2 regions of the Xylanivirga thermophila genome follow, and region 2 is predicted to be linked to the other one. Evidence: riboswitches for the same ligand, from Rfam matches in the RefSeq annotation. Region 2 holds a riboswitch; the other holds the start of a gene.
What was found. A riboswitch is a leader RNA that binds a small molecule or an ion and turns the genes downstream of it on or off. The one in region 2 is predicted to bind cobalamin.
Positions count from the first base shown of each region.

Region 1 (16,040 bases), on a different contig from region 2:
AAACTCTTGACGCAGAGGTATACCTGTTACATGTATATTATCATTTGAAATACCATTTCTTTTTAAATTTCTGGCCACTATGCTTGCCCCTACTATATATGCATCTACATATTTGTGAACCCATTGATTATGCGTAGTAATATCTGTTATTATTGTCACAAGGGGTATATCTATTTCATTATCTTGCTTAAGGGTAGATACTACACCTGCAGGGGTTGGAAAGGTGCAGACTATGACATCAGGTGATGTATTTTTTATAACCTTTAAAAGCTTTTTTTCTCCCATTTTATTTATAAATCTCTGCCATTTAGAATTGGGAACTATATATTTAGTTGCAGTATAATACCATTCCCAGCCCTTTGAAAAATGTTTAAGCATTTGAATATAGCTAAACTGGAAAAACTTTTTTAAAGTGGGATCTAAAAAGCTAAAGTAATCATATATCTTTATTCTACAATCAGGACATCTACTTTTAAGGCCTTGCTTAAGTGCATTTGAAACCTGTATATGTCCTGCACCATAGGTGGCAGAAACTATCAATACATCACATTTAGCGCCATGTGAATATGACAAATAAATCTACTCCTTTCTAAAACTATCGGTAACATTATAACAGATATTTAGTAAAATGCATATGTACGTTGACGGCAATTTATAATATGGTTTTTTTTAGTATAAACCTTTAATTGTTATTATGGTAGAATATAAGTAATAAGAATAGAGAAGTGTCGATAAATAGTAATTTGCTATGTGAGGAGGGATGGTAATATGCTTGATTTAAGTAAACTTACATATGATATTAATGCTATGGCGGGAGAGTATAAGCAGCAAATAACAAAATACCAAAGACAGATCAATAAGGCCATGGAGTCTTTAGAGGGGTATGATAAGGATGCTGCCCCTTGGCTTGATAAGATAAATTCCAGCTCTAGACATTTTTTTGTGGCCTTTCCTCAGGGGAAAATGGCAAATGTGTATAGATTGCCTGATGTAAAGCCATTATATACGGTAATAGCGGTAGATGGTTCCCAAATAGATGTGGATACCCACGAGATAGCACTATGCTATGTACTAAATGCAGGCAGGGTTGTCATACATTATGGACTGGATAAATCGCCAATTTTAGATAGCCTTCCCAAGTTATATTTTAGGGACGATGATCTATATCGTCAGCAGGATAGTGGGGATATAGAACTTATTCAAGGTGACAAATTGGCTGAGCTTCGTAGCCAGATGGAGGCAGAAGAGCTTTTTAAGCTAGTAAAGGATAATTACATACAAGACAGGCCTATACTCGCCTTCACTGACGGAAGGTTAGTATCATGGGAAAAAAAGGCGTCGGCTAAAAAAGATTTAAATGGATTTACGGCACCATTGTTTAAAGATCTATTTAAATTTGGAGAGGGTAAAAAGATACTGACTGCAGGGTATGTGTCAGGTTCTAGGATGTCACTGGTAGCAAATACCCTCAGGGCATCAGATTGTCAGCAGCCTATTATGGATTGTAATGTATGTAAATATCGAATGGAGAAGGATGCACCATGCCATGAAATAGAAGGGCTTAGGGATATTACCTTGTTCAAGCATATATTATCTGAAGGTGAGCGTTCTGAGGTGTTTTATGCTGGTATCAATATGCTGCCTAGGAGCGAATGGCCTAAATATAGAATAGGTTTTTTCTATATCCATGGTGGGGATGAGATAGCGAGGGTAGAGGCCCCTGATTATATACTAGAGGATAATAATCTTTTAGACATGCTCCATAGTATGGTATATGACCAAATACAAAAGGGTATGGGATATCCCATATCCCTTCAGGAAGCCCACCATTTGGCTGTTATAAAAGGGGAGGAGCGGGAGGCATTTTTTCATCTGGTAGGCCGGAATTTTTCCAGGGCGGGAGTGCCCATAAAAGTGACGGATAAAAAACTTTATAAAGGAGCAAGGATATTTTAATAATATGATGTGGGGAGATAAAAGGTATCATTCTTTAAATTATGAGTTAAAGAAAACATTTGGGCAAAAGATTATGAAACTATCATTAGATGGGGGATTTACCTGTCCAAATAGGGATGGAACAGTTGGGACAAGGGGTTGTATATTTTGCGGTGAGGCGGGGGCAGGGGAATTTACAGCCTCTAGGACATTTAGTATAGCCAAGCAAATGGATATCCAAAGGAGTCTTTTGTCATCTAAGTGGTCTAATGGCAAATGTATAGCCTATTTTCAGAATTTCACAAATACATATTCAGCCTTCGATGATCTAAATAAAAAATATAATGAAGCCCTATCTGGTAAAGATATAGTAGGCTTAGCCATAGCAACTAGACCTGATTGTTTGCCAGAATATGTACTTGATCTTCTGGAAGAGATAAATAGCAAAACTTTTTTATGGGTGGAGTTAGGGCTTCAGACAATACACGATAAAACAGCTAGATTTATAAGAAGGGGCTATGAGTTGGAATGTTATCAAAAGAGTATATACGAGCTAAGAAAAAGAAATATCAGGGTTGTTACACACTTAATCTTTGGCTTGCCAGGTGAATCCTATGAAGATATATTAAATTCAGTAAAATTTATAGCTAATACAGATACCTGGGGAGTAAAATTTCATCTATTATACCTTCAAAAAAATACGGATATTCATAGGTATTATATTGAACATCCTTTTCATATATTGACGCAGGAAGAATATATATCACTTGTAGCTGATAGTATTGAGCATATACCCCCTGAAATGGTAATACATCGTCTTACAGGAGATGGTAAAAGGAGTCTTTTGGTGGCCCCAAGATGGAGTTTGGATAAGCTAAGGGTATTATCTGATATAGATATGGAACTAAAAAAGCGTGATAGTTATCAAGGTATTAAATACCTATGCAAGGAGTAGCACATATTATAAAAAATTATGCAAAAATACAAATTAAATATTAGAGTTATGGGTACTTTATGGTTATGGAGGTGAAGTGTTTGGATCAGAAGTATCTAAATTCTCTAAAAGATATGGAATATGTCTCCTTAACCGATAATCAAGAAGGTCGGCTAAAGGAGTTAGAGCAAAAATTTAATGATGAGTTTGGTTTAGATTGCTATTTCTTGGTAATGAAACGGAAGTAATACAAATAAGACCTTAATATCAATTCAGATTGATATTAAGGTCTTATTTGTATAGTCATTTTCTTATTGTATGCGTTTTTCAATAGTTTCCTTTATTTCTTCAGGAGTCATGCCCCTAGCCTCTATAAAAGGTACATTGTTTATGGTATCCTGTATACCTAACAAATTATCGTCCATGCCCGTCATCACTACTGCATCAAACCCGTCTAAAAAATCTTTGTCATCTTTTTGTCTTGAATCAAATTCAAATACTTTGTATCCGGCATGTGACAGGTATTCGGATACGGGTTTTAATCCACGCTGAACAGCGATGTTTTTCATCTAAAAACCTCCTTTTTTCTATTATCTCTCATATAAAAGGGAGATATGCAAACACATTTTGTATGATTTTGTTTTTGCTAACTCCATTCAAAAATGTTAAAATATTTATATATAATTTATCGGAAAGAATCTAAAGGAGGCATAGGATTGATAGGTGAAGTAATAGAGAGCAAGACATCTGAGTTTGTAGTAGAAGCTAGGCAATATGATATGGTGCCATGCTATGGGTCATTTGTAAAGGTAATAGATGGGGATAGAATAGTATATGGCATAGTATCTGGTGCATATACCGGTAGTATAGACAATAATACCCGGGCCAAGGCCTTCTTTAAAAGTATAGAAGAGCTAAAAAGGGAACAGCCACAGATATTTTCCCTTCTTAGGACGGAATTTAATTGTGTAGTAGCAGGCTATAGTCAAAAAGGTATATTCAATCCCTATTATCCTCCCGCCCATCCCAGATTGCATCTATCTGTAGAAAAAGCGTCAGATGATGAGATAATAAAGGCCACTGAAGGTTTTGGATATCTATCAAAAACCATAAACTATCAAGCTGGTGACAGCGATGAACTTACGGCGGCAGCCTTGAGAAATGCTGCCTTTTTACGGGATAAGCCGAGGGAGTATGTAGTTAGCGCAGGGCGGGAGCTGCTTAAAATGTTGTCCTATGATACTGGACGCCTTAAAAATATCATAGATAGGGTGGGAATGAGATGAAGGGTAGTATATTAAGAGGTTCATTATCAGGGGGTTGTGATGTACGCTTAGATGTTGGACAAAGTATAGAGGATATAAAGGTGGGCACATTTTGCGTAATAGAGGGTAGACGTTATGATTTTTTCTCCATGGTAGTCGACGAAAGCATAGAAGCGGTAAATCCAAAGGCCCTTTATGAAACGGCGGATAATAGTCCCATTTTAAGTGATATAGTCCATGGTACCGGTATAATAGAGGAGATAAAGCTCCAACCCATGGTGCTCATAGATAAAGAGGATGATGAGCCTATTACTAATTTAAATAGATCGGAAAAAATACGGCCGGTAAAGAGCATACCCTCTCATCTATCATTAGTGAGGGAGGCTTATAAAGAGGATGTGTACAATATATTCGGTGAACCTGATGATACACATTTTTATGTGGGAACTCCCCTTGATATGGATGATATAGAGGTATGTATAGATCTTAAGAAGTTTATAGAGCGTTCAAATGGTATATTCGGAAAATCAGGTACTGGTAAGACCTTTTATACCAGGCTAATGCTTTGCGGTATGATAAGGAGTAAGCTCTGCAATGTATTGGTGTTTGATATGCACTCAGAATATGGCTGGGCAGGTATTGATGAGGACAAGAACAGGGGAGAAGCCAAGGGATTAAAGCAACTGTTTGGTTCAGAGGTAGCCATATTTACTTTAGATCCAGATTCTTCAAGGAATAGGGGTGTAAGGCCGGATTTTGTGGTTGAGATTCCCTACAGTTCTATAGAGCCTGAAGATATTGCCCTTGTAGGCGATGAACTAAACTTGAATGCTACTGCGCTAGAATCCATATACATACTGCAAAAACATTTGGGACGGGATTGGCTTGTAAGCTTTTTAAATATGGATGCTCCTGGGATAGAACAGTTCGCAGAGTCTACAGGTGCACATGTAGGAGCTATGCAGGCCCTACAGCGGAAGCTTTTTCAACTGCAAAAACTGCCATTTATAAAGGAAAATCCAGCGGATGATGCAGTAAAGCGTATAATGGAATATATAGATAATGGTATGAATGTAGTATTGGAGTTTGGGCATCAAAAGAGTATGCTGGCATATATGTTGGTAGCTAATATCCTAACACGCCGTATACATGCATTGTATGTTGAGCGTAGTGAAAAGGCATTGGGTAAAAAGGAGGCTGAAAATACCCCACTTGTTATAGTTATAGAGGAGGCACACAAGTTTTTAAATCCAGAGGCCTCCCGCCAGACCATATTCGGTATGATAGCCAGGGAGATGAGAAAAAATAACGTAACCTTGCTGGTTGTGGATCAGCGCCCATCAGGTATAGATGCGGAAATACACTCTCAGTTTGGTACCAAGATAACTGCACTTTTGACCGAGGAAAAGGATATAGAATCGGTACTCTGCGGAACCAATAATGCTAAGATGCTCAGAAATGTATTAGCTAGTCTTGATACTAAGCAGCAGGCGTTGATACTTGGACATGCGGTGCCCATGCCTGTGGTTATACGCACCCGTACCTATGATGAAAACTTTTATAAAGATATAACTAGTGGTAATAGGCCTAAAAGGGGTGCCTTATCAAAAATGAAGGGCAGCTTTGCATCTGGCCAAGGTGAAGAATACGGGAGTGAATTGCCACCTCCAGGTAAGGACTTTGAGGATCTTATGAAGGAGTTGTACGGAGAATGAGTGATGTTATAAAGATCATCCATACTGCCGATTTGCACATAGGTGTGCAAAACTATGGCAGGCTAGATAGTAAAATAGGTATGCATACTAGGATAGCAGATTTTTTAAAAAGCCTTGATAAGGTGGTAGACTATGCGATAGAAACGGGACAGCATGCTTTTCTTATATCGGGGGATATATTTAAAAATCGTGAGCCAGATGTTACTCAACAGCGGGAGTTCGCAAAGCGGATAAAAAAGCTATCAGATGCAGGCATAAAGGTATATATGATAATAGGAAATCATGATCTTCATAATTCTGTTTTTAAAGCGACATCTGTGGAAATATACGATGTGTTGGACATGCCGGGGGTATATGTACGAAGAAGGGCGGATATAGACGTTATAGATACGTCTGCAGGGCCATTCCAGGTAGTAGCTCTTCCATATATGTCACCTAGTAATTTGGTAGAGGAAGGGGAAGGCATAGGGGATACGGCACAGTATATAAGAAATAGTATAGATACACTTATAGATATGCTGGTTAAGCGCATGGATAAGACTTTACCTACCATTTTTATGTCCCATTTTTCTATAATAGGTGCTGTGCCAGGGTCGGAGAAGGCTATAATGTTAGGCAGGGAAGTAACGCTTCCCGTATCTACCTTTGCCCGTCCTGAGTTTGATTATGTGGCAATGGGTCATATACACAAGCATCAGGCCCTTTATGATCATCCAGCAGTTGTATACTCCGGGAGTATAGATCGGGTGGATTTTAGTGAGGAAAAGGAGCAAAAGGGTTTTGTAGAGGTGGAACTCTTCAAAGGGGATACATTCTGGAGGTTCATCCCTTTGGATACTCGCCCCTTTAGGACAATATATGTAGATGGAAGCAAGGACGATCCGTATGACAAGGCAATGGAAAAGATAGAGCATGAAGATCTGGAGGGGGCAATAGTAAAACTCAAGGTAAAGCTTCCTTCCCATAAATTATCTGCCCTTAAAGAGCCTGAACTTTATAAAGAGTTGAGAAGAAGGGCTTTTTATGTGGCAGGCATAGAAAAGGAGATAACTTCAGATCTGTCCCATTTGCGCCATCCAGGTATTACTGAACGGATGGATGTTAGGGAGGCAGTTGGGGAGTATATATCAAAAAAAGGTGAATATGAAGATATAAAGGAAGATCTTTTAAAGGTAAATGATGAACTTATGCAAGAGCTAAAGGAAGGGGAGGCTATATTATGACACCCTATACTCTATATATAAGAAATTTTAAATCCTATGGAGAGAATACCCCTGTTTTGGATTTTAACAAATTTGATATAGCGCTTTTAACTGGGGAAAATGGCAATGGAAAATCATCCCTTGCAGATGCTATCGCATGGTGTATATGGGGGCAATGCAAGGGTATGTCAGGTAGAGGTGGTATGGATGACCTGGTGCATACAGGTGCTTTGGATATGGATGTTGCATTTACCTTCGAGGAAGATGGAAATATATATAAGGTAATACGCAAAAGGGATAAAAAAAGGGGCCAATCGGCACTGGAGTTTTATATAAAGCAGGGAGCTGAATTTATATCCATAAGCGGAAATGGTATAGGTGAAACCCAACAAAAGATATTGGAGATAATAAAGCTTGACTATGATACATATCTCTGTACCGCATATTTGAGTCAGGGCAAGGCCGATCTATTTGCTACAAAAAAACCAAATGAGCGTAAGGAGGTTCTAGGTGAGATATTAAATCTTTCGACCTATGATAAGCTGGAGGGATTGGCAGCTGAAAAAAGGCGGGAGGTTGTAAGTGAACTTACCCTTTTGGAAAGGCAGATAGAAGGTTTTAAGGAAAATGTCCTAGATGAAAAGGAAATCTCAAAAGGGCTTCTAGATGTAGAGGAAAATTTAAAAGCATGGTATCTAAAACGGGATATACTGAGGGATAAATTATCGGTTCTTAACAGGAAAAAAACGGAGCTCGATGGACTAAAACAACAGGCAAAGGACTATAAAGCACAGCTTGTAAGATCAAAGCATGATCTTGTAAAGCTAAAAAAAGAGTCGGAAACTTTAGCTAAGCGTATACAGGAATATAGGGATATATTAAAAAAACAGGATGCTATAAAAAGGGATTATGATGTTTTAAATATGCTAGTGGAGCAGGATAAAAAGATGGGCGAAGCTCTACAAAGGATTACTGAGTTAAAGAGCAAGAAACAGTCTATAGAATCTCAGATAAAAGCGCTAGAGCAGGAACTAAACCATAGAATAGCCCTTATAGATCAGAAGATACTTCAGGAGAAGAACAAAGTAGATGCTTCTCAAGGAATAGATGCAAGGCTTAAAGATATTAGGAAGACTCTGTTAAAATTAAAAGAGGATGAAGATAAGCTCTCTATTCTCCAACAGAAGAAATTGGAGATTGCCCAAAGCATGGTGCAGATCAAAACGGATAAAAAGGCACTTTTATCACAGATGGATGAGCTTAGGGAACATTATTATGTGCTAAAGGATGTGGAAGCAGATTGTCCAGTATGCAAAAGACCCCTTGATGGGCATACAAAGACGCAGATAATGGATGAAGCCATAAAAAAGGGCAGAGAAATACAAAAGCATATAAAGGATATGGATGGGGAGATAATTAAGCTAAAGACCCAAGATCATGATATAGATGTGGAAATAGCTAGACTAAAGGAAGGGCTAAAAGAACGGTCAAGGCTAGAAGGACAGTTGGTGCTTATGGAAAAATCCATAAATGAAGGTGATGAGGCAAAAAAAGCAATAGAAACCTTAAAGGCACAGCTTATGCCCATAAAATCATCTTTGAAGACAGGATCATATAGGGAAAAATTTAATGATGTATATGAAGATATATGTAAACAATTGGATTCAATAGAGTATGATAGGGATGGACATGTATCCATAAAGAATAGGATAAAAGAGCTCAAAGACATACCTGAGCTTTTTGAAGAGATCAAGGTGGCAAAGGTAAAGCTATCAGCCGATGGGGAAAGTAGAACAAGGATATTGGGTCTTATCGAAGATAGGGAGAATGATATAAGGGCTAGAGAGGATATAATAGACACACTGGAAAAGGCAGCAGCCGAATTGCCGGAGATTTCAAAGGATATTAAAAATTTTGACGGAGAGGTACAAAAACTAGAGGAACTGATATTGCAGGGTGAATCTAAAAAAGGTGCTCTAAATGAGAGACTTCTTCAGATACAGAGGGCAAAGGAAGAGCTTAAAGAAAAGAAAAGAATACAGGATAAATTATTGTATGATTTGGAAGTGTATAAGGCGCTCGTAAACATATATGGTAAAAAAGGCATACAGGCAGCTATAATAGAAAATGCCATACCAGAGTTGCAGGATGAAACCAATCGTATACTCTCAAAGATTACCGATGGTCGATTTACGGTGGAGTTTATAACACAGCGTGATACTTCAACAGGGAATATTCTAGAGACGCTGGATATAAAGATATCAGATGGCATGGAGACACGGAAGTATGAAACATATTCTGGTGGGGAGGAGTTCCGCATAAACTTTGCTATTCGCATAGCTCTAGCAAAGATGCTGGCTAGGCGGGCGGGGGCAAACCTGCGTATGCTCATATTGGATGAAGGCTTTGGCGTGCTAGATGAGGCAGGGCGGGAGCGGCTTGCCCAGGTTATAAATAGCATAAGCGATGAATTTGAAAAGATAATGGTAATAACCCATATACAGGATTTAAAGGATTACTTTCCTACACAGATAGAAGTATATATGACATCAGAGGGGTCAATGTTTAAAATAGTAGGATAGAATTAATGTAGTTTTAAACTGGGAAGGACAATTGTCTTTCCCATAAGTTTAACGTGGTTTTAAAAAATTTTTTGGATTCTTGTCCTCAAAGTAACAATTGAGACATTTATTATTATAGAGCTTTAGGCAATCGGGGCACACCGTAGAACTGCAATTGTTGCATATGGATATACCATTGGATTCAAAACTTTTGTTACATACTGAACAGACGTCTAACATATTTATCTTCCTTTCATTAATTTAAAATTAGGTGCGCTGATAGTAGTTTTACCTTTTATGCTATAAAAATGCGCATAAAAGACTATATATTTTATGCACAATAGTGTGTAAGTTTATGGTATAATGATCTAAATGTAAAAACTTTTAGTAAGGGGGGCGGACATGGCTACAGAAGTGCAACTCATACAGGAAGCCCAAAACGGTGACATATCTGCATTTGAAGAACTGGTTAATTTATACCAGAAAAAAATATATAACTATTGTTACCGTATGGCTAACAATGAACATGATGCAGAGGATCTTACACAAGAAGTCTTTATGAAGGTATATAGAAGTCTTAGAACATTTAAGGGTAATAGTCACTTTTCAACATGGATTTATAGAATAGCACATAATACATGTATAGATAAATACAGATCTTTAAAAGCCTATAATGTAGTTACACTGGATGGGGAAGACGATCGGGTGAGGGGTATATCTTCTAGTGATCCGCTACCTGATGAACAGGTGGTAAACAAGGAGCATATGGAGATGCTGGAAGAGTGTATTGCCCATTTAAAACCGGATTATAGATCTGTAATCATACTGAGGGATGTACAAAACTACAGTTATCAGGATATAGCTGTTATATTAAATATGCCTTTAGGGACGGTTAAATCTCTTATAAGCCGTGCCAGGCAAGCCCTTAGACAAGAACTTAAGGCTAGGCTGTGAAAGGGGTGATTGTGTATGCAATGTAAAGAAGCAAGGATGCTTATAAGTCCATATATAGATGGCATGTTAAGGAAGGGAGAACAGGAGCTCTTTGAAAAGCATATAGAGACCTGTGGGGCGTGCAGAAAAGAGTTAGAGGATATAAAAGATGTAGTAGCAGAGATAGGAGAATTGCCAGAGCGAGAGTTACCCCAAGGTTTTGAGGATGTATTGCATGACCGGATTTTAAGGGAGGCTGAGATACAAAAAGCCTTCGATGAATGGGATAATCTGGAGGGATCTTTGCAGCCAGAAGGAGAAGATCACAGCAGAAGAAATATACGGGATATTATAAAATGGATAGGATATGCAGCTGCTGTAGTAGCCGTAGCTTTTTCCATAAAGGCCTTTAGCGGTTCATTAAATAATACTAAGAAGAACATGGTTGCTAGAGATGAAACAGCTCAGCAGGAGAATAAGGATATGTTTGCTGCAGAATCGTCTAAGGCAGATAGGGGAACTGACGATGCCGTTAGTAATGATGTCGCTGATGGAAAACTAAAAGCTGATGATAATGGGTTTGTTAAAGAAGATGCAATGGAGAATGAAGAAAAGGCCGAAGATAAATATATAAGAACAGATAAGGTCAACTTGAAGGTAGAAGATGTATGTGTCACCCCTAATTCCCTTGAAATAGCTGTGGCGAAGTATGATATAGATGTAGTGGAGACGTATAATAATGGAATAAAGGTAAAGGTATCAGATAAAAAGGACAGGGAAAACTTGTACCAGGCCATTAATATGCAGGGTATAATAGAGGATATGGGAGAAGATACGGATTCTCAATATGTAACAATTATTATAAAAAAATGAGATGTTTTTGACAGGAGTTAATTTTATATGCGTAAAAAAATAGTAATTATTTCTTTAGCCATAGTTTTGGTTGTAGCAGGATGGGCAGTATATGAGCTACTTGCAGACCATTCTGATATGTGGAATACACAAAAGATACTGGTAACGGTAAAAAATACTGGGCAGGTAAAGGAAATAGATGATAAGGAAACTATAAAAAAAATAGTCCGTGTGGTACTTGACAGGGAACAGCCGGGAGATATGGATATGCTAGATGAATTGGTAGATAGACCATATACCTATTCATTGGAGTTTTTTACTCAGAATGAGGGTTATGGCCCCCTTTTATGTTATAAGGATATAAAAATATGTCAATTTGAGGAGGATACACTGGGCTATTATATAGAGGTTTCAGATGATTTTTTTAAATTGATAGAAGATTATATGAAATAGATACAAAAAATGCATCGCCATGGTATACGATATGGTGATGCATTTTTTTATATATTAATTTTTCAAACTTATGGTATAAGTGGTAAAAGTATAGTGAATAATATATGTATAGTTTATAAGATGGGAGGAATATACATGGCAAGCAAACAGCTTATAGAGCTTATGAAACAGGAAGTTGATAGTGTCAGGGAGTCTAGATTACCAATGGTAAAGGCATTTGAAAGCATAGCAAAAAAGACTGGATTGAAACCTAATACCGTTCGTAACTATTATTACAGATATATATATGATAAACAGGATAAAAATATAGGCATACCTGCAGGAAGGAGTTTTACTCCACAAGAAGTGGATGATCTAATGATAAGTATGCTGGTGGCTCAAGGGCATGGTCAATCGGTGCGTGGATGTGCCAATCAGTTAAGTGGAGGTGATCCAAAGCTTCTCATACGCCTTCAAAACAAATATAGAAATGTTATTGCTAGTAAAAGGGAATATGTAAATGAACTTATGGCTAAGATGCAGGCTGAAGGTATGACATTTTATAATCCGTATACAAAGCAGTATATAAATGGTAATAGTTCTTTGGAGCAATGGGATAGTGATGATATATTGGACAGCATCAGTAGATTTGTATCCAATATACAGAAGATAAACAATTCATCTTTGTATAGTCTGATTAATGGATTAAAAAATTTAAGCCAGATGGCATTGGATGGTATGGATTATGGGCGTGAGCAATACCAAAAACGTCTTTCTGTGCTAGAACAGGATATAAAAGAAAGGGATAAAAAAATATATGAGATTAACAACCAAATATTAATCTATAAAACTCAACTAGATGAACAAAGACATAAAACAAATAGGCTAATATCCATGTTTAGACAGCTTATTGCCATAAATAGGAGGTTTTTGGATCTATCAAGTACTGGTAAAATTTCAGAGTTAAATGAATATATATCTGAATTGGGAGATTATATAGAAAGCTATAAACTAGCAGAAGAAGAATAAAAATAGGAAAATGTGCATTGATTGGGCATACCCTAGATGGTATAATGTACCTATATATAGCAAAGATCATAAGGTTTCAAGCATTGCTTGAATTAAAAGGGAAAGCGGTGAAAATCCGCTACAGCCCCCGCTACTGTGAATGGTGATGTATAGACATGTACCACTGGCCATATAAGGCTGGGAAGGTGTCGGTTACAGATGAACCATAAGTCAGGAGACCTGCCTATGGTTATGTTATTATTCCTTCGGAGGGAAGGATTGGATACATATATGGGTAAAAGCACTCCAGTCCTTTTGGGTTGGAGTTTTTTTATTGTATAAATTTTATAAAGGAGCCTATGAGTATGTTAAGAAAGATTAACCTAAGGTATATTATACCTATTTTAGCTATTACCTTTATTATGTTTAGTATAGTTGCTTGCAGTAGTGGAGATGCTAATATATCTAAAAAGGATGATAATGTTAGGATAGGGGAAGAAGCTAATGGGCAAAAAGTATCATATCCATTTGAATATACCGATGTGGTGGATAGAAAAGTGACTATAGAAAAGCAACCAGAAAGGATAGTATCCTTATCCCCTAGCAACACGGAGATATTGTGTGCATTAGGTCTTGGGGATAAGCTAGTGGGGGTTACAGACTATTGTGATTATCCAGCGGAGGTCCTATCAAAAGAAAAGGTAGGAGATTATAGTCAGCCTAATATAGAAAAAATAGTAGCATTACAGCCTGATATGGTATTTGCAAATAATGGCATGCAACATGAAATAATATACAAACTGGAGGAGGCCAACATACAGGTTGTTGTATTTGGTGGGGATACCTTTGAGGGGGTATATAGATCTATACTGGATGCAGGTAAGATTACAAACACACAAAAAACGGCCAGTGAAATAGTAAATAATATGAAAAATAGAGTTGATGAAGTACAGAAAAAGCTCAAAGGTGTAGAAAAGAGGAGCTGTTATTTTATAGTAACCTTTGGCGATAGTGGTAATTGGACTGCAGGACCTGGAAGCTTTATAGACGAGATGATAAATAAGGCAGGTGGGGAAAATATAGCAGGCGATACAGAATCCGCTTGGGCGGAATATTCTATAGAAAAGCTTGTAGAAAAAAAACCTCAGGTTATACTGATGTCAAAGGCGGCAGGAGATGTGGAAGAATTAAAAAATACTTCAGGTTATAAGGAGTTAACAGCTGTAAAGGAAGGAAATGTAAAACTTTTGGATGATAATCTTGTAAGTAGGCCAGGGCCTAGACTGGTTGATGGTCTGGAAGAAATAGCAAAGGCAATTCATCCTGAAATTTTTAAATAGCTATGGAGAAGAGAAATATGTCGTTTATAGAGAATAAAAGGAAATACAGGATAGGGATTTTGATCCTTCTAATAGTACTCTTTGTAGTTATAATATTTAGTTGTTCAGTTGGAGCTGCAGATATTGCAATAGCCGATGCTGTACGAATAATATTTAAACCGTATAAATATAAGGGCGCTATGCACAGTGTTATATGGAATATAAGGATGCCCAGGGTTTTATTATCCGTACTGGTAGGCTCGTCACTGTCTGTGGCGGGAGTGGCATATCAAGGGCTATTTAGGAATCCTATGGCAGAGCCATATATACTTGGAATATCGGCGGGAGCTGCCTTTGGTGGTACACTTAGCATTGTCCTTGGAATAACAAATATTATAGGAATAGGTGGTACTAGTGCAATGTCCTTTTTAGGTGCTGTAGGGACAACTTTTTTGGTCTATAATCTAGGTAGCCATAAGAATAGAATATCTATGACATATCTATTGTTATCAGGTATTGCCATAAGCTCCCTTCTATCTGCTTTAATATCACTTATAATGATATTTAACAGGGAAAAGCTTAATAATATTATTATGTGGACTATGGGTAGTTTTACAAGCGCCAATTGGAGCAAGGTTATTGTAGCTTTAATATCTACATTTATAGGGGCGTCAGGTATATATTATTTTGCTAAGGATTTAAATCTAATGCTTTTTGGGGAAGAAAATGCGCAAAACCTTGGTATAAATATTGAAAAAACTAAAAAGATACTGCTAATTTTAGCTTCCCTAATTTCGGCTATTGCCGTATCTGTAAGCGGTATAATAGGCTTTGTAGGACTTATAGTTCCCCATGCAATTCGTCTAATTGCAGGGCCGGATCACAGGGTATTAATACCATGTTCAGTATTGGCTGGTGGCATATTTCTTGCCATAAGTGATACCTTGGCGAGGATACTGGCAATACCGATGGAAATTCCTGTTGGAGCAATAACGGCAGTATTTGGAGCGCCATTTTTCATATATCTACTAATAAAAAGCAAAAGATCGTCTGCTAGTATATAGGAGGCAAGTAATATGGGAGCTATTGAGATTAGAAACTTAAGCTGGAACTTTGAAAATAAAAGTATTTTAAAAAATATCTACTTAAATCTTGAAAAAGGCGAGTTTACCAGCATTTTAGGACCAAATGGTTCTGGAAAAACTACGCTCCTAAGGACCATATCTACCTGGTTAAAGCCTAGAAAGGGAACTATATATTTAGAAGGCAAAGATGTGCTGTCGTTTAGCAGCAAGGAGTTATCAAAGCATATGGCCTTTGTTCCTCAAAATACTAATATAGATTTTGAGTTTTCTGCACTAGATATTGTACTTATGGGTAGATGGACACATCTGAAAAATTTGGAAAATGAGAGTCTCGAAGATTTAGAAATAGCAAGGGAAGCTATGAATATTACAAATACATGGGAGTTCAGAGATAGAATAATAAACACGTTAAGTGGAGGTGAACGACAAAGGGTAATAATAGCTAGAGCCTTAGCAACACAGGCAAAAATACTGATCATGGATGAACCTGTATCCAATCTTGATATATATCATCAAATGGAAATATTAAGTATTATAAAATCCTTACAGCACGATAAAAAACTAACCGTTGTTACAGTGCTCCATGATGTAAATTTGGCCAGCCAGTACAGCGATAAAATAGTTTTTATGAAGGATGGATTTATAAAAAGCTATGGGGTTCCAGAAAAGGTATTGACCAGAGAGAATATAAATGATGTATATGATATAGATGTGTATATGACTAGACATCCTGTTATGGACTGTCCTTATGTTATTCCCTTGTGTACAAACAAAAAACAAGACACAGATAATGGAAAAA
Region 1 is NZ_RXHQ01000005.1:101,601-117,640, forward strand. It holds gene EJN67_RS04475 (MGDG synthase family glycosyltransferase) at 1-573, opposite strand, end outside; gene EJN67_RS04480 (DNA double-strand break repair nuclease NurA) at 769-1,956, shown strand; gene EJN67_RS04485 (TIGR01212 family radical SAM protein) at 1,961-2,890, shown strand; gene EJN67_RS04490 (polynucleotide phosphorylase) at 2,971-3,117, shown strand; gene EJN67_RS04495 (YkuS family protein) at 3,181-3,438, opposite strand; gene EJN67_RS04500 (HAS-barrel domain-containing protein) at 3,586-4,155, shown strand; gene EJN67_RS04505 (ATP-binding protein) at 4,152-5,849, shown strand; gene EJN67_RS04510 (metallophosphoesterase family protein) at 5,846-7,072, shown strand; gene EJN67_RS04515 (AAA family ATPase) at 7,069-9,633, shown strand; gene EJN67_RS04520 (RNA polymerase sigma factor) at 10,015-10,566, shown strand; gene EJN67_RS04525 (anti-sigma factor family protein) at 10,582-11,418, shown strand; gene EJN67_RS04530 (hypothetical protein) at 11,446-11,850, shown strand; gene EJN67_RS04535 (hypothetical protein) at 11,986-12,858, shown strand; cobalamin riboswitch at 12,913-13,099, shown strand; gene EJN67_RS04540 (ABC transporter substrate-binding protein) at 13,203-14,177, shown strand; gene EJN67_RS04545 (FecCD family ABC transporter permease) at 14,195-15,220, shown strand; gene EJN67_RS04550 (ABC transporter ATP-binding protein) at 15,233-16,040, shown strand, end outside.
Region 1: linked by a shared signal. The riboswitch ahead of EJN67_RS04540 (ABC transporter substrate-binding protein) and the one ahead of EJN67_RS11405 (DUF4430 domain-containing protein) in region 2 are both predicted to bind cobalamin.

Region 2 (16,040 bases):
AAACCAAAAGCTTGATGCATAGGTCGCTATAAATGACTTTAGATTCAATGGATACACAAAGGTTACCCAGTGCCATATATTCATTATCCAGCCAAAGAGATATCCCCATATGGCACCTATTACGGAAAGGGTAAACCTGTCCCCCCTCCCGCCTATCCTCTTATACATCCCCCCCGTTACACCCATAAGACCCCAGCATATCATCTGCCACAAAGTCCATGGGCCTTGACCTAAGAATATATTAGAGGATACTGCTGCCAAAGCACCCACTGCAAAGCCTGTAACAGGACCGAATACATAACCAGATATAATCACCAGAAAAGAAGTAGGCTGAACACTTGGAATAGCTGCAAAGGGTACCCTTCCAAGGCCTGCTAGGGCCGATAGATTGGCAACCAATGCGATCTCCTTAGGCGACATGCGCCTCTTTTCATATAGTATAAAAAATCCTCCGATGGACAACCCTATGACAAAAAGACTAATAAATGACCATGTTCTACTATTCATCTATATACGCCCCTTAGCATCTATCTGTCTTAATACGCCCCTTAGCATCTATCTGTCTTAAAACGCTTATGCCCTCATCAGCTGTTATGGCATCAGGACTTATATCCCTAAAAAGCCTTGCCGTCTGAGTTGAATAATAGAATGAGCTGCCTAATATATCATGAATTTCCCCATCAGCTACTATACTGCCATCGGCCATTATGATGGCCCGTGTTGCAATCTTTGCTGCAAACTCCATGTCATGGGTTACCATAATTACACCCTTACCATCCTCTACAAAGCCATCTATTATACTGCACAAAGCCTCCTTCACTATCCCATCCATACCCCTTGTTGGCTCATCCATTACAACTATTGATGGATTAGACACCATTACAGTTCCTATGGCTACCCGCTGCCTTTCACCACTTGATAGATCCCTAGGATTTACATCCCGGTACTTATATATATGGAGCTTTTTTAGCATTTCATCTATCCTGCCATCATCCTTTATTCCCTTTAAATCAAGGGCAAACAATAGCTGGTCATATACGGTATTTGAAAACAGATAGTCATTTGGATTCTGGGATATGTACCCAACATCCCCATATGTTCGGATGCTACCCCGTTTAGGCTTTAATATACCTGATATGAGCTTTAGCAATGTAGTCTTTCCAGTACCGTTCTCACCAAATATGGCTGATACTTCGACGCTATGGAATGTAAAGTTTAGATCCTTCACGGAAAAATCTCCATCTGGATAGGCATAATTAACCCTTTTACCCTCTACCAGTATATCGCCCCTGATATTAGGTTTTTCATTCGATATGGAAGGTTTACACTTTACAGAAGGCATTTTCTTTATAATTTCCCTGCCTTCCTTTATATTTATGGGTATAGAGTCCATATTCGCCCCTCTAAATATATTAGATACGGGTGGCATAAAATATTTAAGCCTATCATCATGCCACGCCACAGCGCTTCTGGGAGTACCATCAAACACTATACTGCCACCATCCATTACGAGCATCCTATCTGCCATATCAAAACACCTCTCTATGCGCTGCTCCGAGAGTATTACTGTTATACCCCATTCCCTATTCAGCCTATATATATAGTCCAAAATCTCATTTGCAGCAATTGGATCTAATTGGGATGTGGGTTCATCCAATATGAGCACCTTTGGATGCATTGCAAGGACGCCTGCTAAAACCACCTTTTGCTTTTGACCACCTGATATTTCAAAAATGCTCCTATCCTTTATAGTGGTAAGGTTAAGCATGGCCATACTTTCAGCTGCCCTCTGCCTCATCTCGTTTAGGGGCACACCTAGGTTTTCCATGCCAAAGACCACCTCATGTTCCACCACAGTCATGCATACCTGTGTTTCAGGATCTTGAAACACCATGCCTATCTCCCATGGCAACTTAGATTTATCCCATTCCCTCAACTCCCTATCCCTATACCTTATACTCCCTCCTATCCTGCCACCGTAAAAGTCTGGCAACAAACCGGCCATGGTCTTTAGAAGGGTGGACTTACCACACCCCGAGCGCCCTGCTAAAAATACAAACTCCCCCTCATCTATGGAGAGAGTTATATCATCAAGTGCCCTATAGGCCCGTTCCGGATAATAGTATATTAAATTCTGTATTTTAAATATCTGCAATATCTCCACCCCCATCCCATAAAGGCCGGTATAGACAGCCCTATCAATAGATTTATATAGACATGTATATTCTGTTTAAATGAAACTATTTTACCAAGGCGTGGATAATACCTATAAAAAATCCCTCCACTCCTTGCCAGTATAATAAAGCTTATAATCGCCCATATGGAGGAGGCTAAAACTACAGTATCCCGCATCCTCCACCTGTATGTAAAATATCGGCTTCTTCCGCCACTGCCGTAGCCCCGCGCCTGTATGCTCTCCGCAATTGATAAGCTATCCTCTATGGATGACATAAAGATCACCTTTATAATAGGTAACCTATTTTTTACGGTGCCTTTATATCCCTTACCATCTATATCGAGTCCCATAACCGACATGACCTCACCTACCCTATTTGACAGCTGTGCCAAGTAGGGTATAGTTTTGGTAGTCATGGACACTAAAAGGGCGGACCTTGGAAAAATCAAAGCCATGTATGATAATAGGGCATCTGGATTCATTGATTTATTCTGGAGTATAAAGACAGATAAAACACCTGATAATCTTATACCCATCATCAATGCATATATTAAGGCTTCAAGTGATATCTGTAACCTTCCAAATACGGGTATATTAGGCCCACGCCATATGATGGTCCTGCCATTTTTATTTGTAAGGCAGTTTATGATGATAAAGATGAGGGTCATCCTTAATATAAAGGCAAAACTATCCTTTATATCACCCACTGCACCTACAGATATGACAGACAACACTGTTATTATGAGGACAGTGCATAATATAACCGGATGATTGGATATGATCGTTATGGAAAACAGTGTCAGGATATATATGATAAGTGCTATAGGATGTATCTTTTGAAAAAAGAAATCTCCCGGCTTAAATATAAACATATTACCCTTCCTGCTTGAGAGGAAGTGCTATAAAGTCGCCATCATAATATATGGCTCCCGCCTTATTTTTTAACTTCTCAGGCTTATCTATAACATCTTCTATGATATTTTTTAATACATTCCCGTCCATTGCGGTAAAGAGCCACACAGGGTTTGCACCCATTCCCTGACCGGACACTAAAACTGCACCTGCATCTTTTTTATATATCTTTTTATTAGACTCTGATATATCATATCCTGTAATGCCCTGTTCACCTATTTCAGCAAACCACCCGGTCTTTTGTCTGTTCTTCATTATACCCTGCCAGTAAGCTTTGGACATAATACTGCTTACCGTATCTATTACGATGTACATATTGTCATCCACATTTAAATCCCCTGCTTCATATGCCTTTAGCCCTATATCCTTGCCGCCTTGTTTTTCCAGGTAATTCTTTAGCTCTAAGGCCTCCGCCTTAAATGCATCACCGTATAAGATGGTAACCTTAGGATCCTCGTCTCCAAATCCGTTTATAAAAGGTTGGGGAAAACATCCACACACTGCAGGGGTAAATGTGGTATCATCCCACGAATGGTAATCCCACCATATTACATCTCCTGATTTTAGCATATATTCCCCCGCGCCTGTATTTGACATTATGCCGTTTATAAAATAAAACCAATCATTCTTTTGCCTATCCTTTTCCTTTGCGCCTGTAAAGCCCGATTTTAACCCCTCTATGGCATTTACAAAACCGCCACCATATGCAACCTCAACTTCTAGATTGTCCATTAATACATCAAGGGCCGATGAATCCTTATCCAGCTTTACCGATTCATCGAATATTACCTCTTCACCAAAGTTTTGAGTAACCCGCAAGTTAACTTCCATATGATTGTAATTTGACCCATTGTATGAACATCCTAAAATAGTCATGCATAATATAAGAATAAGGATCAGACAAATTCTCTTTGCTTTTTTCATCTTCATTCCCTTCTCACATTATAAACAAGGGGCACCAAAAGGTACCCCTATTATTTTATCTTGTAGACATTTTCCTCTTCTTACCATAAATTGGATACATTAATATAGCTGCAGACATTACTGCCAATAGCATATATAGATATATGCCCTTATCTCCCGTCTTAGGACTCTTAGTCCCTGTTTTATCCTTTTGATTTGCATCTGTATTTATATCCTCATTTACCTTTTCGGTCTTTTTATCTTCCACCTTATCCTGATCCTTATCTAGGTCTTTATCCCCTTTTGGTACTGACTTAGTAATGCCTAAGCTATTCCATACCGTTTTGCCATTTTTTAAGTCATTAAGGGCGATAAATGCCTGAGATGTGGCCATTCCGTTTGATTTTTTAGGATCTAGCACATAGGAAAAAGCACCATCATCCAGCATAAATCTTGCCAATGCATCTAACATGGTATTGCTGTCTTTTATCCATGCATCGGATAATACATCCTCTCCTACCGCAACAAGGCCTGATATAACGGTAGCTACGCTGTTTGCATTGTCATTACCCCAAGATGCAAAACCCCCTGTAGGCAACTGAGTTTCCTTTAGATAATCCAATGCCTTTTTTATTGTCCCTTCTACACCTTTAACTTCCCTATGATTTGAAAGGGCAACAAGTGCCATACCTGTCATATCCGGATCCCCTGCTGCCTCAGGCGTATTATCTTCACCCCACGCATATCCTCCATCATTTTTCTGCTGTTTTATAAGATAATCTATAGCTCCCGCCTTGTCATAATCTGCACCTGCTGCATCCAGTGCTATCATAGCCCATATATGTCCGCTTATTTTATCAAATGCACCATTGTCTTTCTGTTTTTCCACCAATTCTCCCACCAGATCTCTGCTCCATACATTGTAAGGATCCTCGCCCTTTGCCATAAGCCCTAGTATATATCCTGCATAGCTACCTGCAGCAGCATCTGATTTTATATCCTCGCTCTTCCATTCCGGCAATTTCCATGGTGCCTTTTTTATATCCTCGCCTGATGAATAGACTGCCACCATATCCCACCAGGAAGATAGCTCAGTCTTATTATTTTTATAGTATGCTTTGGTTTTGTTCAATGTCTTATCAAGGGATACATGTTTCTTAACGGGAACCGGCCCCTTTGAAGAGCCCTCTATTTGAACTTTACAATAGGGTCTTGATATGATCCTGACCTTGCCATCCTCATCAAACTTCTGGGCGGATATATCATACTCTCCTAACTCATCTAGCTTAAATACTGCCTTGCCATCCTTATCCGTCCTAACCTTTTTACCATCAAGTACAAGCTCTTTGCCATTTACAAGTATGCTTGCATCTGAAATCGGGCTTGTCTTCATCTTCTGTTCATCCATATCATACGATAAACCATTTAATGTAAGGGCAATCTCATCTCCTGTACCTGACTTTACATAGGTTTTATCAAACCATGTATAGGCTGCATTATAGTTTTCAACAAATACTACAGTTATCCTATCATTATCCTTAAGGGAATATTCGTTTATACCAACCGGCGGCATTTCATCGTTTACATAGTACATCCAGCCATCCATACCTGTACCAGTGCTGCCCATGGATACACCGTCTATGGTAGTTATAAAATCGCCTTTGCCTGCATCTAATACCTTTTTATCCTTTGCATCCTTCCCTACAGACTCAATGGCTTTTACAACAGCATGGAGTACTACCGGCCCATCTTCTGCCTTTACCTCACCATAGCCATACTCATCCAGGTCAAAATTATCCACCTCCATCTCGGTGTAAGGTATGATGTTTCTGTCAAAAGACTCTATTCGTACACCCACCTTAACAGCTTTCGCATCCTGCGCATACGCCTTTCCCATACCTGTTGCCGGAAATAATGACAGCATAAGTGCCAATACCAGCACAAGGGACAATATTCTTTTTCTGTTTTGCATCATGATAAATTACCTCCTATTTTATATCTATTCTCCAGGTCCAGTGGATTCTGCAGTCAGTGCATACCACCATTCCACCCTGTCTCCTTTAGAGAGTTCACAGTCTATTGCGGGCATATTTGGGATTTTAGCATTTATCTTAAACTTCCATCCTGAAAGATCTCCATGCTCAAATTCCGCCTCCCCATTTATGGATGAAATATAACTATCCCCATATGCTGATTTATAGGGGAGTTTAGTAGCCTTAAGGGCACTAAAACCATTTGCCTCATCTTTTTTGAGCTCTACCTCATCATCAAAGAATACCTTGCCACCATAACCTATTACCTTCACATGTACACCTATTTTTTCCTCTGTTTTTTCTTGTATCTTTTGCTCTTTCGGAGGTTCTACAACTTTTTTCGGTACTTCTTCTTTTTTTAACTTTTCTGCATTTCCATCCTCTTTAGCATCATCCGCATGTAACTGTGGCTCTTCTTTTTTCTGAGAGGCAACCTTGTTTGATTTCTCTGCCTTTTGAACCTCCATGTGGCTTTTATCTTTATGGGCTTTTTCCTCTACCTTTACAGACTCAATATTTTCATCTTTTTCATCCTCGGCATCATCTCTTGCAACACTATTTTGCTCCCATTCATGCCCTAGACTCTGCCATATGGATTCACCATTTTGTATATCAAATATGGCAATAAAGCTTTGGTATGTAGCCATTTGACTATATTTTTTAGGCTTTAGCAGATATGAAAACGAACCATCATCTAGTCTAAATCTCATAAGGGCATCTAACATGGTATTGCCATTTTTGATCCAACTAGAAGAGTTAATATCCTCGCCTGCTGCTATCAACCCTGATATTACTGTAGATATGCTGTTTGAATTTTCACTACCTAGGGATTCAAAACCTCCTTCAGGTAGCTGAACAGCTTTTAAGTAAGATATTGCCCTATCTATGGCTTCTTCTACTCCAGCCCTATCCCTATGGTTTGACAAGGCTATCATAGCCATCCCAGTCATATCCGGATCGCTTGAACCCTCAAAGGCATACCCACCATCTTCATTTTGCTTAGATAAAATATATGTAATAGCTTTATCTGTATCATATGTATATGCTGCCGTATCCAAGGCAATCATTGACCATATATGGGCATTTATAGGACCAAAAGAGCCATCATCCTGCTGCTTTTTAGCCAGCTCGATCAATAGATCGGTAGGATCATTTTCCATGCATAGGTATCCTAGAATACATCCAGCATAATCGGTAGCCTGACTTTGTGCATTGATGGAAGCGCTTTTTTTATCCAGCATATCCTTAGAATCAGAAGGTATATCCCCTCCTGCAGCCTTTATGGCTACTATTTTCCACCATGAATCTATGTCCTTTTCCTTATAGAATTTTTCTATAAATTCCTTTTCGTATTCTGTGTGGATAACATCCGATTCTTCGATCGGAGCCTCAGGCACTTCTTTGGAACGATCAAATGTGCAGGATGAAAATACAATGCATAAAATAGTTATAAGGCATATGATTTTAGATAACTTCTTTATACCTATTCTCAATCTCACCTCCCCCTCCCCTTTAGTCTTTTAGAAATATAAAAAGCCCTCCTTCCTTAGAAAGAGAGCTTTTATGCGCAGCTTAAATAGACATAGCTTTGCTATGAAAAAAGTCACCCTTCCTTCCCTCCGAAGGAAACGTAAATCACAGTATAAGGCAGGTCTCCTGACTCATGGATCATCTTTAAAGGCTGCCTTCCCAGTATACCCAGTGGCATATATGCCTTTTAATCCCCATTTACAGTAGCGGGGGCTGTAGCGGCTTTTCACCGCTTTCCCTTTTCATCCGGCCCGAACACCGGACACCTCATACCTTATTTTATTGTATAGACTATTATATCATAAGTTAGATGAAAAGAACCCACAAAATTTAGAAAAGCCATAATCAATCATAAAGATCAATTACGGACTTTCTCAATTACGGTTTTATACAAATATACTTATTATTAATGTTACTAATACGCCTACCACACCAAGTATGTTTTCATAACCATCCAGGAGCTTAATGTATCCTTTTCCGGTATACCAAAGTACCTATTTACTAGCCAGAATCCACTATCGTTTACGTGGGAAAGTACAGTAGCACCAGATGCAATGGCAATAACCAGCAATGCAGGATCCATGCTCACTATGAGCAGACTTATGAAGACCTGCAGTTTCATTTATGCTTGCTAAAAAATTATTATCATATATTATCTTATATTTTTTATTTCAATTTAATTTTCTTGGAAAAGTGCAGTAGATAAATATCTCTCACCGTTATCAGGAAGTAAAGCTACTATACTTTTACCTACATTCTCCCGCCTCTTACCAATCTCAGTAGCTGCAAATACAGCTGCACCAGATGATATACCTACCAATAAGCCTTCGGTATGCGCTAAAGCCTTTACCGTATCAAAGGCCTGCCCATTCTCCACCGTAAACACCTCATCTATGATGCTTGTATTTAATACATCGGGTATGAAACCTGCTCCAATACCCTGTATCTTATGGGGACCAGGATTGCCACCGGATAATACTGGAGAGTCTTTAGGTTCTACCGCTACAATCTTTATATTTGGATTTTTGGCTTTGAGAACTTCGCCTACTCCGGTTATGGTACCACCTGTGCCAACACCACCTACAAATATATCTACTTTACCATCAGTATCTCTCCATATCTCTTCGGCAGTAGTTTGTCTATGGATTTGTGGATTAGCAGGATTTGAAAATTGAGCCGGTATAAATGCATTCGGAGTTTTTGAAGCCAATTCCTCTGCCTTTTTAATCGCACCCTTCATACCTTCAGCACCAGGGGTTAAAACTAGTTCGGCTCCATATGCCTTTAATAGTTTTCTCCGTTCTATACTCATGGTATCTGGCATTACAAGTATTATTTTGTATCCCTTTGACGCTGCCACAAAAGCTAGTGCTATACCCGTATTACCACTTGTAGGCTCTATTATAATGCTATCCCCTTTGAGTAGGCCCCTCTCCTCTGCATCCTTTATCATGGCATAGCCTATCCTATCCTTTACACTGCCGGCAGGGTTAAAATATTCAAGTTTTCCAATTATCCTTGCTGACAATGCATTTTTTCTATTATAGTTTGACAGTTCCAAAAGGGGTGTATCTCCTATAAGATCTGTTAGATTTTCTGCGATTTTTGACATTTCAACAACCTCCATACTATTTTTATATTATGTAGTTATCCTACTGTTTCACTAGGGATTATATCAAAAATACATTCCCTAGTATTCCTAGTAGTTTAGTTGTATTTTATGATATAACTCTTATAATGTCAATAGATAATTCTAATGGTAATAGAGATACTACTATTTTTTCTTCTAGCACAATAGAAAGACCCGTAATCAACCATGAAGATCAATTACGGGTTTTTCATTTTTCAATATGCCAAATTACCTATTACCCTTTTATCTCTTCCTTTAATATTCTTATACGTATTGCCTCTGTTCTTCTTTTATCTCCTCTTGTACCGGCAAATGCTCCATCCTTTGCCCATTTGTCAAAGCTATCGTTTATACTTCCATCATCCCTTAGATCGTTATTTTTATCATCAATACCCCATCCATATCCTTGCATATGCACCTGGTATTCTATGCTATAGCCTTTATATGCCTTATCGGTATTCTTGTCTACAAGCATAAGCTCTATACCTTCTACTCTTCGCCTCTCTCCCTTCGTCCCTAGATAAAAGCCTTGTTTTTTCCACCAAGCACCCTTATCATCCTTCCATATACCATCACCTTTATCATATTTCTTATTTGGCATATCACTGTATGTCTGGATATGAGCTCTGTATACCACCATCATATCCGATGGTAAGCCTTTAAATTCAAGTATAAAACCTTCAAGGTGTTTCCTTTTCCCAACCGTACCCAACATAAATATATCTTTTATATTCTCATCTTTTATATCACCAATACCCTGTATATGTCCTTTTCCATTTATGGTTATATCCTCCGCTAGTACCCATTCCTTTTCGGGCACCTCAGACTCTTCCGGCTCTTCAGGTTCGACTGGCACAATTGGTTTTTCAGGTTTCCCATTATTTTTTACTACCAATATTGCTGTTCCTCCCGCATCTGCACTAGGTAGTTCAAATGTTAGGTTTCCGCCATCTTTTACTGTATAAGTTTTTGATGAATATAAGTCTTCTACTACAGTATTAGAGGGGTATTGAGTCTGTATAGAAACTTGTTTGCTATTGTTTTTTAAATTGATTCCTGTATAGATACATTCATCACAATAGCTTCGTTTGAAAACTAAATATTGCTCTGTATCACTGCCTGCGACTTTTTCCCTATTACCTTTGGCGAATATTTTGGAATAATCTCTACGGATATTTAAGAGAGTTTTATAATGTTCATATATAGATATATACTCTTTATTATCCAGTCTACTCCAGTCCATGTCATACCGATTTTCACTAAATTCACCCTTTGACATATCGTCTGCATTTTTACCTGTTAAGCCCAATTCCTCACCATAATAAATAATAGGTTGACCTTTCGCTGTAATCTGCAATGTAGAAGCTACCTTAAGCTTATTTATATCTCCACCTACACTGTATAAGAATCCATCTTCATCATGACTGCTCAAAAACTGTCCTAAGGTTGCTGTATTAGTAAGTTTCTTATTCCTATACTCCAAATACTCCTCTACCTCGTCTATTTTTCCTTGTGTAAATGCCCTAGCCTTATTTTTAAACTCAAAATCCAATAGACTATCCATCTGTCCTCTATCCAATTGGGTATTAAAAGCATTATCTATCGATGCACCAAAATATTCTCCAATTAGTTTAAAATTAGGTGCCTTTTCTGTCAGTCTGTTTTTAAATGCCTTCCATGTAGTGTCTTCAACATGCTTTACAGTATCTACCCTAAAACAGTCTATTGTATTCCCATTTTTGGTTTTCGCCTTATCTAGCCAATCAGTTTGCCACTTTATTATCTGATCTCTCACCTCCGGTATCTCTGTCATGAAATCAGGTAACCCTGCCAGTTCTCCCTTGACCTCATCGCTTCCACCATCCCTAAACATGCTAGATGTCTCTCCATTTATATCTATATAAAATTTATCCTGTACTTTCTTTGATGGAAAATTACTCAGATGTCCCCATTGTTTTTCATCACCAGGTTTCAATCCATATCCTGCATGATTTATCACCACATCAACCATTATCTTCATATCTTTATTGTGAGCTTCATCTATAAGCTCATGTAAGTCTTCTAAAATACCTAAATGTTCATCTAAGTTGGTAAAATCCTGAGCCCAATAACCATGATATCCATATTGATATCTCTGATTTTCAGGTAGATTGGTGAAATCTACTCCCTTATTAAAATCTATATTATCTACTATAGGAGTAATCCATATAGTGTTTACACCTAAGTCCTTTAGATAATCCAATTTTTTAGTAATTCCTTTTAAATCTCCACCGTGATATGTCTCTGGATGGTTTTTATCATATTGTTCACCGTTTGGATCGTCATTCGAAGTATCACCATTCATAAATCTATCTGTGAGCAAGAAATATATTACGGATTCATCCCAATCAAAATCTCCAGCATCTTTTATCACCCTAGGCTTAATAGTTATTTTAGCATTTTTAATATGTTTATTCCCATATTCATCAACTACCGTTATAGGTATGTTTTTATCTCCCGCCAAGATAGTATCCTTTACAGCTATTGTACCCTTCATAAGTTCCACGTCTATGGGATATTCCTCTTCCCCACCAAGTTCAGTTAAATTTAGATATATTTCTCTAGGCTTTACGATATTATTGGATAATTGTATTGATACAACGGCATTTTGAGTATAATCTATGGCATTAGGCTGTATATCCGATGCTATATTAAAATCAGGAATTTTGTATTCAACATAAGAATCTGGATTATATGGATCAGTAAACTCCTTTTCGGAACCATCCTGATACCTTACTGTAAAACTGTATTCATATCTCTCAACATCTGCATTTGGTTCAAATGGGCAATAAAAATATTCATTTTCCTCACTGTATGACATATCATAAAATTTATACCCACTTTCAGCTTTTGGATCAGTTATTTTCAATTTTACCTCATCTACAGTATGCATTAAATCCTGTGAATAAAGATCACTATCCCTATAATAGAATATTATTTTACCATCTTTAAACTCAGGCCCTGTAATACTTTGAGGCTGTTTAAACTCTCCAACACCACTTCTTACCGTTACCTTGGTGATAAGCTCATTTTTGTCTATATCTATATACCGATCTGCAGAATAAGCATCCTTTTCTTCCCAATCTGTACCTTTCCTAAGTACAAATCCTACACGTTCTGTCCCAGGCCTGACCTTTATATTTGCAATAGCTGCACCGTCTTTTATTTCCTTGAAATCTATTTGCCCATCCTTTACTCCTGTATACCAAACCCAAATATTCCATCCTCCATAATCCCCATCAGGCCTTATATATTTAAAACGTATTATATTCTCTATATATGGGATAACTTTTATAGATTTGGTGCACTCTATATTCCCTGTCTTAGCGGTAATAATTACAGTTCCAGGCTTGATACCGGTTACCTGACCTTTAAAATCCACTTTAGCTATAGATGGATCTGATGATTCCCATTGTATTTGGGTATTAGACATAGGTTTTCCAAATTGATCTAGTACCTTTGCAGATAGTATAATGGATTTAGTCTCAAACACCTCGTCAGATCCTGTTATGGATATACGTTCAGGATACAAAGACCCTACAGTTACATTTATATCTACAGATAATTCATCATGATAGACTGTTATAACCGTTTTACCTGCAGTATTGCCCGTAATTTGCCCATACTGATTAACTGAGGCAATCTCTGGATTAGCTGATTTCCAATTTAGCTGTACATCATTTAACAATCTTCCATACTGATCCTTTATAAAGGCAGTTACAGATTTTGATTTCCTTGGCTCTATACCTATATTATCCGATGAAACTTCTATAGACGTAGGTAATTGAATATATTCCTGTTTCTCATCATAAAGTACCGTCAAAGAAATTGGCTTAACCTGTATTTTATCCCCTTCAACGGTCCTGATTGTTTCAACTCCAGCTTTTTCGTGATCTACTACTATATTCCAGCTGGTACTAAAGGGTAATTGGACTTCTTGTTCTTCATCACTTCCATTGTATACTACCACTATATTTTTCCATGGATCATTATTTGCATACTCTTTTATTTGATATACTACTATATCATTATTTGCTCTGCAAATAACCAAATTATTCTCTATAGCTTCCTTAGTATTCATCCTGAATGCAGGATGTTCTTTTCTAAGCTTTATAATCCCTCTATAATAGTCAAATACAGGCTTAAACATTGCCTTGTTCTGCCAACTTATTTTATTTATAGCATCAGGACTTTTATAGCTGTTATGATCGCCATATTTTGTCCTTAAAATCTCATCCCCAGCCTGTATAAAAGGAACGCCCTGGGAGGTTAATACTATCCCATTTGCCAGTATGGAACGCTTTACCGTTTCATTTTCCATTACATTATCCAAATCTACATTTTTATAGGGATCTGAATTATCTAAGCCCTGACTCTTTATAATCTTATCCCATAGGTTTAGATTGTCATGACACGTGATATAATTTATTGTCTCTGTTGGACTATCGGTAAAATCATCTATTGCTCCCCTTATACCATTTACAATATCCTGTTCCTTGCCTGATTCTCCTGTAGCAAATCCCTTTGTAGCATCGTCATTTCCACCCTTTATTGCATTTCTAAAATTATCATTAAATACGGCAAACCCCTTACCCTTTTGCTTACCTTTAGTAGTTTGATATTCAACTGGAAGTGGTGAACCTCCTGCCTGCCACGGTTCTCCATATATAAAGATAGAAGGATCTATATCCTTTAGCTCCTGAGTAATTTCTGTCATGGTTTGGTTGTCTATAAGTCCCATAAGATCAAATCTAAATCCGTCAACCCCATATTCCTTTACCCAATACTTTACAGAATCCTTTATATATTTTTTCACCATTGCCCGTTCTGTAGCTATCTCATTTCCACAACCTGATCCATTGGTATACTTACCATTATCATCGGTACGATAGAAAAAGCCCGGTACTACTGCATCGAACGGAGATTGACCCGTTGTATATGTATGATTATAGACAACATCCATTATTACCCTTATTCCATTGTCATGAAGCACTTGTACCATTTGTTTAAACTCTTCAATGCGCTTTTTAGGATCAGTTGGATCAGTAGAATATGAACCTTCCGGGGCATTATAATTTTGCGGATCATACCCCCAGTTATATTTAGGCTTAGAACTATCAGGATTATCTACTTGAAGCTCGTCAATTGTTTTAAAATCAAATACGGGTAAAAGATGCACATGTGTTATACCCAAATCCTTCAAGTGTGCTATACCTGTATAAATATCCTCAGGACCCTTTGTATCATTTTCTGTAAGCGCAAGGAATTTACCTTTATTCTCCATTCCTGAATTTTCGTCTATTGAAAAATCCCTTACGTGCAGCTCATATATTACAGCATCAGTGGGAGATACAAAAGCAGGCTTTTTATATGGGGCAAACCCCTCTGGATCAGTACTTTTTAAATCTACTATAGCACTTCTTTGACCATTTGCAGATACTGCTTTTGCATAGGGATCTACCGCATAATTAACTATATTGTTTGCAAATTCTACTTTATACATATAGAATTTACCGTTTAAATCACCATCTACTTTTATCTGCCATATTCCCTTATCTGCAGGCTGCATTTCCATCTCTTTGCCACTACTATGGTCAATTACCTCTCCCGCCCCATTATACTCTCCGGCATTGTCATATAACACCAGACTAACCAATTTGGCAGTTGGTGCCCATAACTTAAAAATACTTGCATCATTATTATAGGTAACACCTAAATCGTCCCCATTATAATAAAACTCTTGTTGATCTAAAATACCGCGCATGATAGCTGAACATGGTTCAAAACGATCTGAACCTATTTGATAAATACGAGATACATCTATTTGAACATTAGGATCTAAAATCAACTTTGCCCTATTGTCATCTATCTTTTTTACTTCTTTTATTTCTAATTCTTGTCCCTGATCATCCATTACATAAAAAGAATTTAACTCTTCGTCTGATAATTGTCTTGTAGTCAAGATATCAATTTCAGTCAAATTATCAAATATTGCTGATACTACCTTAGCAGATGCCCCTTGTTGTAACCCCATTTTAATACTAACATTAACGGGATGCTCTATAGAATTTATAATGTTCTTTTGCCTTAAATCAGCAACAAAAACGACATATTCTAAGTCTTTAGATATGGTAAGTTCATAGTTTTTAGCTTCAGGCGGGAGGCCTCCTCCATCCCAGCTATAATTTTCTATTCCCTTATATTCATATGTCCCTTTAGGGAGTAATGCAGTAAATGCTAATTCATAATCAGATATTTGATAAAATTCAAATCCCCTAAGTTGATTATCCCATTGTGTATCATCGGTTATTTTTTCATCAATGCCTTTACGTATAGGGCCTATAAGAGATACAATATCTTTAATTTCTGGATTTCTTATAGAATCATATACAACACCTTCAATAGTATTTGCTAAAAACACTACTAATCCACTAGATTTAATATTAATTACAATATTATTTCCGTCTTCCCCTAATTCTCCATTGCCCCACCCATGATTAAATGCTATCTTATATTCCAAATTACCTGCACCTAATTCAAATACTCCCCTATAAAAACCCCCACCTATATATTCTAGATCAAAGTTAGTATCAGCAGGATCCCATGCCCGTCCATTCTCCGTCATCCCTTCTAGACTGCCAACCAAAGTAGCACTTTGTCTAAATTGATCAAGGTTATTTATAGAGTCATATAATTTCTTGTTGTTATTATCAAATCTAAAATGGACTATTTGATCCGTATCCAAAGCTATTTTTGCATTGCCGTTATCCCCAGTATTTACATTTCCGTTTGCATTTGCATAGTTTTGATCCCAGCT
Region 2 is NZ_RXHQ01000030.1:3,966-20,005, forward strand. It holds gene EJN67_RS11380 (ECF transporter S component) at 1-507, opposite strand, end outside; gene EJN67_RS11385 (ABC transporter ATP-binding protein) at 521-2,155, opposite strand; gene EJN67_RS11390 (energy-coupling factor transporter transmembrane component T) at 2,128-3,048, opposite strand; gene EJN67_RS11395 (DUF4430 domain-containing protein) at 3,050-4,012, opposite strand; gene EJN67_RS11400 (DUF4430 domain-containing protein) at 4,068-5,966, opposite strand; gene EJN67_RS11405 (DUF4430 domain-containing protein) at 5,991-7,517, opposite strand; cobalamin riboswitch at 7,654-7,839, opposite strand; partial or broken gene EJN67_RS11410 (GntT/GntP/DsdX family permease) at 7,941-8,125, opposite strand; gene cysK (cysteine synthase A) at 8,231-9,166, opposite strand; gene pulA (type I pullulanase) at 9,420-16,040, opposite strand, start outside.